DNA from 2 places in the Streptomyces luomodiensis genome. Region 1 is predicted to be linked to the other one. Evidence: riboswitches for the same ligand, from Rfam matches in the RefSeq annotation. Region 1 holds a riboswitch; the other holds the start of a gene.

Region 1 (4,800 bases):
ACCAGCTCCAGCAGTTCGGCGACCCTGCGGTCCGCCTCCGCGCGGCCCACCTTGCGCATCCGCAGCCCGAAGGCGACGTTGCCGCCCACGTCCCGCTGCGGGAACAGCTGGTGGTCCTGGAACATCAGCCCCACTCCGCGCCGGTGGACGGGCACCCCGCTCTGGTCGCGTCCGGCGAGCCACACCCGGCCGGCGTCGGCTCGCTGGAGCCCGGCCACCACGCGCAGCATGGTGGACTTGCCGCTTCCGCTCGGACCCAGCACACAGACCGTCTCGTGTTCGGCGACCTCCAGGTCGACGGCGTCCAGCGCGTCGCGCCGACCGAACCTTACGGTCACCTCGTCCAGTCGCAGCAGCGTCATTCAGAACTCTCCGGAACGGTCGGTGCGGATGCGCTCGAGCGCCAGCAGCGACCCGGCGCAGACCAGCATCAGGATCGTGCTCAGGGCCATCGCCTGCCCATAGGTGAGCTGTCCGGCCCGGCCCAGGAAGCGGGCGATGGCCACCGGGAGGGTCGGGTGGTCGGGGCGCGCGATGAAGACGGTGGCCCCGAACTCGCCCAGGGAGACCGCGAACGCGAAGCCCGCCGCGACCGCCACGGCCCGTCCGACCAGCGGCAGATCCACCTCCCGCCAGACGCGCCACGGAGACGCCCCGAGCACGGCGGCCGCCTCCCGGAGCCGGTGGTCCACCGCCCGCAGCACGGGCAGCATGGTCCGCACGACGAAGGGCACGCCCACCAGGGCCTGGGCGAGCGGCACCAGGACCCAGGAGGCGCGCAGGTCCAACGGGGGCTCGTCGAGGGCGATCAGGAACCCGAAGCCCACGGTGACGGCCGAGGTGCCCAGCGGCAGCATCAGCAGCGCGTCGAAGCCCCGCACCAGCCGCCCCGCCCTGCGGGTGAGCGCGGCGGCGGCGAGGCCGCCCACGACGAGGGCGAAGACGGTGGCGACCGCCGCGTACCGCAGGGAGTTCCCGACGGCCTCCATGGGGGCCACGAAGAAGGTGCCCCCGCTGTCGGCGGCCGACCGCAGCGCCTCGTAGTAGGTGAATCCGTAGCCGTCCGGCCCGTTCAGCGAGCGCTCCACCAGCACCGCGAGCGGTGCCACGATCAGCAGCGCGACCACCGCCAGCACCCCCCACAGCAGCGCCCACTGGGCCGGGCCCTTCGGGCGGCGCGCCGTACGGCCGGGGTCGACGAGCCGCAGGGCGCTCTCCCGCCGCCTTACGGTCCACGCGTGCAGGGCCAGGACGACCGCGACCGCGGCGAACTGCACGAGGGTGAGCACCGCCGCCGTGGGGAGGTCGAGCAGCTGCGCGGTCTGCCGGTAGATCGCCACCTCCAGGGTGGCGTAGCGGGGGCCGCCGAGGATCTGGATCACGCCGAAGGAGGTGAAGGTGAACAGGAGCACCATCAGCGCGGCGGCGGCCACGGCGGGAGCCAGCGCGGGCAGCGTCACCCGGCGCCAGGCCGACAGCCGGCCCGCGCCGAGCACCCGCGCGGCCTCCTCCTGGCGCGGGTCGAGCTGGGCCCACAGCCCGCCGACGGTCCGTACGACCACCGCGTAGTTGAAGAAGACATGGGCCAGGAGGATCGCCCAGACGGAGGTGTCCAGCCGTACGCCCCACAGCTCGTCCAGCAGCCCGCCCCGGCCGAGCAGGGCCAGGAAGGCCGATCCGGCGACGACGGTCGGCAGGACGAACGGCACGGTCACCACGGCCCGCAGCAGTCCCTTGCCGGGGAAGTCGAGGCGGGCGAAGACATAGGCGCCCGGGAGCGCGACCGCGAGCGTCAAGGCGGTCGAGGCCACCGCCTGCCAGCAGGTGAACCACAGGACGTCCAGCGTCGCCGGATCGGTCATCACCTCGGCGATCCGGCCGAACCGCCATCGCCCGCCGACGCGCAGCCCCCGGGTGACGATGGCGGCCACGGGATAGGCGAAGAAGACCGCGAAGAAGGCGAGCGGCACCGCCATCAGGACGAGCCGGAGGGCGGTCGCGCGACGGCCGCGGCCGTCGGCCTCACCTGTCTTACGGAGGCCGACGGCCTTCTTACGGTTCTCGCGGGGCTCTACAGGACCAGCGAGGACCATGTCTTGACCCACTGCTCACGGTTCTTGGCGATCTTCTGCGGCGCCAGGGTGGCCGAGTCGGCGATCGTGGCCCCGTACCGGGTGAACAGATCCGGCAGCTTGGCGTCCTCGCGCGCCGGGTTGACGTACATGTTCAGGGGGACGTCCTCCTGGAACCGCTTGCTCAGCAGGAAGTCCAGCAGCGCCTTGCCGCCCTTGGTGTTGCCCGCGCCGTTCAGCAGCCCGGCGAATTCCACCTGCCGGAAGCAGGTGCCCGTCGCCACCCCGGTGGGGGCCTTGGCGGGCTTGGTCTTGGCGTCGGCCACCTCGGCGGGCGGGCTCGAGGCGTAGGAGACGACGAGCGGCCGGTCGCCCTTGCCGCCGCCGGCCGAGCCGGAGAACCGGTCGTAGTACGCCTGCTCCCAGCCGTCGACCACCTCGACGCCGTTGGCCCGCAGCTTCTTCCAGTAGCCCTGCCAGCCGTCGTCGCCGTACGTGGCGGCCGTGGCAAGAAGGAAGCCGAGACCGGGGGACGAGGTGGCGGCGTTCTCGGTGACGAGGAGGTTCTTGTAGGCGGGCTTGGTCAGATCGTCGAGCGTCCGGGGCGGTGCCAGCTTCTTGTCGGCGAAGTACTCGCGGTCGTAGTTGACGCAGATGTCGCCGAAGTCGACCGGGGTGACGCGGTGTTCGGCCCGGTCGAGCTGGAGGGCGGCCGGGACCTTGTCCAGGCCCTTCGCCGAGTAGGGGGTGAACAGGTCGTTGTCGAGCGCGCGGGAGAGCAGGGTGTTGTCCACGCCGAAGAACACATCGCCCTGGGGGTGGCCCTTGGACAGGATCGCCTGGTTGACGGCGGCCCCCGCGTCGCCCCCGGCCTGCACCCGCACCGTGTAGCCGGTCTCCTCGGTGAACTCCTTGAGGACCGCCTTGGAGGCCGCGAACGAGTCGTGGGTGACCAGGGTGACCGTCTTGGAGTCCGAGCCGCTCTTGGAGTCCTCGCCGCAGCCGACGAGCGTGCCCAGGGCGAGTGAGCCGAGGAGGGTGGCCGCGATGGCATGCCGAAACTGGCTGTTCATGGTGATGCTGACTCCCTACGCCGGTATGACCCGGATCAGGTCCGAGGGTCTGCGGCCGTGCCGCACTCTCAGCGCTCTTCAGCGCTCCCCTGTCGGAATGTTCATTTGTACGAAGGTTCACCGCCGCGACGAACACATGACGCGATGATGCTCAGGCACCGTATCAGCCGGTCCTCAGCGCTCCGCAGCCGCCAGCTGCCCGCAGGCCCCGTCGATCTCCTGTCCCCGGGTGTCCCGGACGGTCACCGGCACCCCGTGGGCCTCCAGGGCGGCCACGAACGCCTTTTCGTCCTCGGGCCGGGACGCCGTCCACTTGGAGCCGGGCGTCGGGTTGAGCGGGATGAGGTTGACATGCACCCGGTGGCCCTTGAGCAGCCGGCCGAGCAGGTCGGCACGCCACGCCTGGTCGTTGATGTCCTTGATCAGCGCGTACTCGACGGAGACCCGGCGGCCGGACTTCTCCGCGTACTCCCACGCGGCGTCCAGGACTTCGCGCACCTTCCAGCGGGTGTTGACCGGGACGAGGGTGTCGCGCAGCTCGTCGTCGGGCGCGTGCAGCGAGACCGCGAGCCGGCACTTGAACCCCTCGTCGGCGAACCGCAGCATCGCCGGGACGAGGCCCACGGTGGAGACGGTGATGCCGCGCTGGGAAAGACCGAGACCGTCGGGCTCGGGGTCGGTGAGCCGGCGGATGGCGCCGACGACGCGGTTGTAGTTGGCCAGCGGCTCGCCCATGCCCATGAAGACGATGTTGGACAGCCGGGCCGGCCCACCGGGGATCTCACCATCGCGCAGGGCCCGCATCCCGTCCACGATCTGGTGCACGATCTCGGCGGTGGACAGGTTGCGGTCCAGACCCGCCTGGCCGGTGGCGCAGAACGGGCAGTTCATCCCACAGCCGGCCTGTGAGCTGATGCACATGGTCACCCGGTCCGGGTAGCGCATCAGCACGGACTCCACGAGCGTGCCGTCGAAGAGCCGCCACAGGGTCTTGCGGGTGGTGTCGTCGTCACAGCTGATGTGCCGCACCACGCTCATCAGCTCCGGCAGCAGCCCGGCGGCCAGCTTCTCGCGCGCGGCCGCCGGTATGTCGGTCCACTGGGCGGGGTCGTCGGCGTAGCGGGCGAAGTAGTGACGCGACACCTGACCGGCCCGGAAGGGCTTCTCCCCGAGGGCGGCGACGGCCTCCCGGCGCTCGGCGGGCGTGAGGTCGGCGAGGTGCCGCGGCGGCTTCTTGGCCCCGCGCGGCGCGACGAAGGTGAGTTCTCCGGGCTTAGGCATGGTTCACCCAGTGTCGCAGACGTACGAAGGGCCCCGCGCCATGAGCGGCGCGGGGCCCGTGGGCCGGTGTGGTCAGCCGCCCACGAAGATCACCAGCAGCAGCCACACCACCGGCGCGGTGGGCAGCAGCGAGTCGAGCCGGTCCATGATCCCGCCGTGGCCGGGCAGCAGCTTGCCCATGTCCTTGATGCCGAGGTCCCGCTTGATCATGGACTCGCCGAGGTCGCCGAGGGTCGCGCTGACCGCGGCGGCGAGGCCGAGCAGCAGGCCCTGCCACCAGACGCCGCCGTCGATGAGGTACTGCATGCACAGCGCGCCCGCGGCCATCGCGAAGGTCACCGCGCCCAGCAGCCCCTCGCGGGTCTTGCCGGGGC
Region 2 (4,800 bases), 4.1 Mb from region 1:
GCCACTGGGTACGCGGGACGACCGTCTCGTTGACGGCGGCGGCGACGCCCGAGGACGCCTGGGTGAGGGTCGCGACGAGCCGGTCGAGGGTGGTGCCGTCGGGGATCTCGCGGGGCTCGCCGTTGACGGAGACGGTCATGTGTGCTGCTCCTGTACGGGGGAGGGCGCGGCGGCGGACGCGTCGGGGACGGCCGGGGCCGCGAAGCGCCGCGGGGTGAACGGCCGGGCCTCGGGCGGGAGTTCTCCGCTCGTCAGCGCCTCGGCCATGACATCGCCGGTGATCGGGGTGAGCAGGACGCCGTTGCGGTAGTGGCCGGTGGCCAGCAGCAGCCCCGGCAGCGCGGTCGGGCCGAGCATCGGGGCGTTGTCGGGGGAGCCGGGGCGCAGCCCGGCGCACGTCTCCACCAGCGGGAGTTCGGTGATGCCGGGCACCAGCTCATGGGCGTCGCGCAGCAGTTCGTACACGCCGCCCGCGGTGACCGTGGTGTCCCAGCCCAGTTCCTCGGTGGTCGCGCCGACGACCAGCTCGCCGTTCTCGCGCGGCACGAGGTAGACCGGTCCGCCGCGCACCACGGCCCGTACCGTCCGGGAGAGGAACGGCGCGTAGCGTTCGGGCACCGACAGCCGCAGCACCTGTCCCTTGACCGGGCGGACGGGTGGCAGGACGTCGTCGGGGACGCCCGCGAGCCGTCCGCTGAGGCTGCCGGCGGCGAGCACGGTGTGCTCGGCGGCCAGCCGGGTGCCCCCGGTCAGCTCGACCCCGGTGGCGCGGTCGCCGTCCAGCAGCAGCCGCTCCGCACGGGCGCGGTGGAGGACCACCCCGGCCCGCTCGCACGCGATGAGCAGCGCCGTCGCCAGCCGCCGCGGGTCCACCTGGTGGTCGCCGTCGACGCGCAGCCCGCCGCGTACGCCCGGCGCGAGCATCGGTTCCAGACGGCGGCATTCCCGCCCCGTCAGCCACTGGGAGTCCAGCCCGAGCCCCTGCTGGAACGTGTGGAGTTCACGCAGATGGGCGCGGTCGTCGGAGTCGAACGCGACGGCGAGCGTGCCGCACGCCCGGTGGCCGACGTCCTGGCCGCCGGCCTCCTCCAGCTCGGCCACGAAGTCCGGATAGAGGCGTGCGGAGGCCAAGTTGAGGCCGAGCAGGGTCTGCTCGCCGTAGTGGAGCTCGGTGACGGCCGCCAGCATCCCGGCCGCGACACGGGCGGCTCCGCCGCCGGGCGCCGGGTCGGCGAGGGCGGTGCGCAGGCCCCGCTGGGCCGCTCGCCAGGCCGTGACCAGGCCGATGATGCCGCCCCCGATGACGAGGGCGTCATAGGCCCCGCCGGGCGGTCCGCCGCCGGGTCGCGGTGTATGCGGTCCGTCGTCCACGTGACCTGGCGTGCGCGGTCCGTCGTTGTCGTGGCCGGTTGTGTGCGGTCCGTCGTTGTCGTGACCTGGTGCGTGTGGTCCGTCGTGACCTGGTGCGTGCGTGGACACGCCGCCCCTCCCTTCGCCGGCATGACCCGGATCAGGTTCGTACGGTCGGAGGCCGTGTCAGCCTCCCTCTCAGCCCGGTGCGTCCGGGCTCCCGCGAGTGCTTCGTCCCGCCACCCTAGTACGAGGTCCGAATCGGTCGGAAGGGTGGCCGTTCGCCCTGCCCTCCGTGCTGTGCCCGAGATCTCGTCCCGCGCTCTGCGGTCCGCTCCACCTGCCGCCATACAGTGATCGTGTGAGCGATAAGACGACGACGGGGACGAAGGCGTCCTCGGGTGGCGGCGGACAGCGGGTGGTGATCGTCGGCGCGGGGATGGCGGGGGTGCAGACCGCCGTCGCGCTGCGCGAGCAGGGCTGGGCCGGGGAGATCGTGCTGCTGGGCGCGGAGCCGCACCAGCCCTATGACCGGCCGCCGCTGTCCAAGGCCGTGCTGCTCGGTAAGGCCGAGGGATCGACGCTCGACGTGGACTTCGCCGGGCTGGGCATCGGGCTGCGGCTCGGCGTCCCGGTCACGGGGCTGCGCACGGACAAGCGGGTGGTCGAGACCGGGACCGGCCCGGTGCCGTACGACGTCCTGGTGATCGCCACGGGCGCCGACCCGATCCCGCTGCCGGGCGCCGAAGGCGTGCCGAACGTCCATCTGCTGCGCACCCTGGACGACGCCGAACGGCTGCGCCCGGTGCTCGCCCGGCAGCGTGAGATCGCGGTCGTGGGGGCGGGCTGGATCGGCGCGGAGTTCGCCACGGCGGCGCGCGAGGCGGGCTGCGCCGTGACCGTCGTCGAGGCCGCGGACCGACCGCTGGCGGGCGCCCTCCCGGCCGAGGTCGCCGCCCCCATGGCGGCCTGGTACGAGGACTGCGGCGCCACGCTGATGACCGGCGCCCGGGTGGCCGCCGTGGACGACAGCGGGCTGCTGCTCGACGACGGCACCCGGCTGCGGGCGGGTGCGGTGGTCGTCGGGATCGGGGCGCGGCCGGCCACGGACTGGCTGGCCGGTTCGGACGTGGCGCTGGCCGGGGACCGGTCCGTGGCCGCGGACGACCGGCTGCGCACCTCGGTGCCGGACGTCTACGCGGTCGGCGACTGCGCCTCCTTCCCGTCCGCCCGCTACGGGACGCGGCTGCTGGTGCACCACTGGGACAACGCGCTCCAGGGGCCGCGCACCGTCGCCGCCAATGTGGTGGGGAACCGGACGGCCGCCCACTTCCCCGGTGTGGTCTACGACCCGGTGCCGTACTTCTGGTCCGAGCAGTTCGGGCGCTTCGTGCAGTACGCCGGCCATCATGCGGAGGCCGACGAACTGGTCTGGCGCGGCGATCCGGCCGGTGCCGCGTGGTCGGTGTGCTGGCTGCGCGAGGGCGCCCTGGTCGCCCTGCTGGCCGTCGGCCGTCCGCGCGATCTGGCCCAGGGGCGCAAGCTGATCGAGCGCGGCGCCCGGCTGGACCGGACGCGGGCCATGGACCCCTCGGTGCCGCTGAAGTCGGCCGTCCGCTGACGGGCCGGCCGGCCGCCGGGCGGGCGTCCGGGGCGGGGCGGGGCGGCCCGCGCGGCGGGCGCCCGGCTACCCACTGTCAGTCCCAGATGGCAGGCTTGTTCCGTGACCGAGATTGACGCGAAGATCGATGCTCTCGTCCCCGACTGGCTCACCCTTCCCGACGTCGCCGAGCGGCTCGGTGTGGAGGTGACGCGCGTCCGGCAGCTGGTCAAGGAGGGCCAGCTGATCGCGGTGCGCCGTGGCGAGAACCGGGTGCTCCAGGTGCCCGAGGAGTTCATCGGTGACGGAAAGATCGTCAAGGGCCTCGTGGGGACCTTGACGCTTTTGAAGGACGACGGTTTCAGTGACGAAGAGATGCTGGAGTGGCTCTTCACCCCTGACCCGAGCCTGCCCGGCACCCCGGCACAGGCCCTGAGCGAGAATCGTGGCACGGAGGTGAAGCGGCGCGCGCAGGCGCTGGCTGTCTGACGCCGCTCCCGCCCAGCCACCGGCGGCTTCCGCAGAGCTCCTGAAGGGCTCGTACAGGCTCGTACAGGGCGCGCAGGGCTCGCGCGGAAGCCGGTACACGGCTCGGCACTGAGCCCCCGGCACAGGGCTCCACAGGGCTCGTGCAAGGCTTCTACAGGGCTTGTCGTTTTCGTATCGCCCACGGGCGTACGGGCCGGGCTCCGCTCACGGCCCGTACGCCACCGACCCCCAGGGGGACCTACCCATGTCCACCACCGCTCGTGAGCAGCTGGCCGACGCCCGCCTCTATCTGTGCACCGACGCACGGAAGCGACAGGGCGACCTGCCGGAGTTCCTGGACGCCGTCCTGGGCGCGGGGGTGGACATCGTCCAGCTGCGGGACAAGGAGATGGAGGCGGCGGAAGAGCTGGAGCACCTCCAGGTCTTCGCGGACGCCTGCCGTCGGCACGGAAAGCTGCTCGCCGTCAACGACCGGGCGGACGTCGCCCACGCCATCGGCTCCGATGTGCTCCACCTGGGCCAGGGCGACCTGCCGGTCCCGGCGGCGCGCGCGATCCTCGGCGAGGACGTGCTGATCGGGCGCTCCACGCATGCGGAGGCGGAGGTGGACGCGGCGGCCGTCCAGCCCGGTGTGGACTACTTCTGCACCGGCCCGTGCTGGCCCACCCCCACCAAACCCGGCCGCCCCGCCCCGGGGCTGTCCCTGGTCCGCTACGCCGCCGCGCTGGGCACCGAGCGGCCGTGGTTCGCCATTGGCGGAATCGACGCCTCCAACCTCGATCAGGTGCTGGCGGCGGGCGCCCGGCGCATCGTCGTGGTCCGCGCCATCACGGCCGCCGACGACCCGGCGGCGGCGACGGCGGAGCTGGCGAAGCGGGTGCGCGCGGCCTGACCTGGCCGGGATCTACCGGCGCAGGCTGGGGCCCCGGCCCGGCCGCCCGTCCGGCTCGGCTCGCCTCGTCCGACGGTCGAGAACGCGCGGAACTGTCCGCACTACGGACAGAAATCTGGCAAATCCCCCATATCTCCGTGACTGGGTGGGCGTGGGCGAGCCGGGTGGATAGCCTGCTCGTATGGCCCTAGGCACCGCTTCCACCAGGACCGATCGCGCACGAACCGTGCGCGATCTGCTCGCGTCCGGCGAGCAGTCGTATTCCTTCGAGTTCTTCGCTCCCAAGACGGCGAAGGGCGAGCAGACGCTGTGGGACGCCATCCGCAGGCTGGAAGCCGTCTCGCCCACCTTCGTCTCCGTGACGTACGGAGCCGGCGGTTCCTCCCGCGAGGGCACCGTGCGCGCCACCGAGCGCATCGCCACGGACACCACGCTCACCCCCGTCGCCCATCTGACCGCGGTCAACCAC

What was found. Region 1 has a riboswitch for thiamine pyrophosphate ahead of PS467_RS29440 (thiamine ABC transporter substrate-binding protein). Riboswitches for the same ligand answer to the same signal wherever they lie in the genome.
Region 2: another riboswitch for thiamine pyrophosphate. It lies ahead of thiO (glycine oxidase ThiO); the one in region 1 lies ahead of PS467_RS29440 (thiamine ABC transporter substrate-binding protein).

What each region holds. Positions count from the first base shown of each region.
Region 1 is NZ_CP117522.1:6,946,469-6,951,268, reverse strand. Features, by position in the region: gene PS467_RS29450 (ABC transporter ATP-binding protein) at 1-362, opposite strand, end outside; gene PS467_RS29445 (ABC transporter permease) at 363-1,976, opposite strand; gene PS467_RS29440 (thiamine ABC transporter substrate-binding protein) at 2,072-3,145, opposite strand; TPP riboswitch at 3,141-3,246, opposite strand; gene rlmN (dual-specificity RNA methyltransferase RlmN) at 3,320-4,426, opposite strand; gene PS467_RS29430 (phosphatidate cytidylyltransferase) at 4,499-4,800, opposite strand, start outside.
Region 2 is NZ_CP117522.1:2,853,797-2,858,596, reverse strand. Features, by position in the region: gene thiS (sulfur carrier protein ThiS) at 1-139, opposite strand, end outside; gene thiO (glycine oxidase ThiO) at 136-1,371, opposite strand; TPP riboswitch at 1,470-1,584, opposite strand; gene PS467_RS12260 (NAD(P)/FAD-dependent oxidoreductase) at 1,712-2,971, shown strand; gene PS467_RS12255 (Rv2175c family DNA-binding protein) at 3,074-3,439, shown strand; gene thiE (thiamine phosphate synthase) at 3,684-4,331, shown strand; gene metF (methylenetetrahydrofolate reductase [NAD(P)H]) at 4,513-4,800, shown strand, end outside.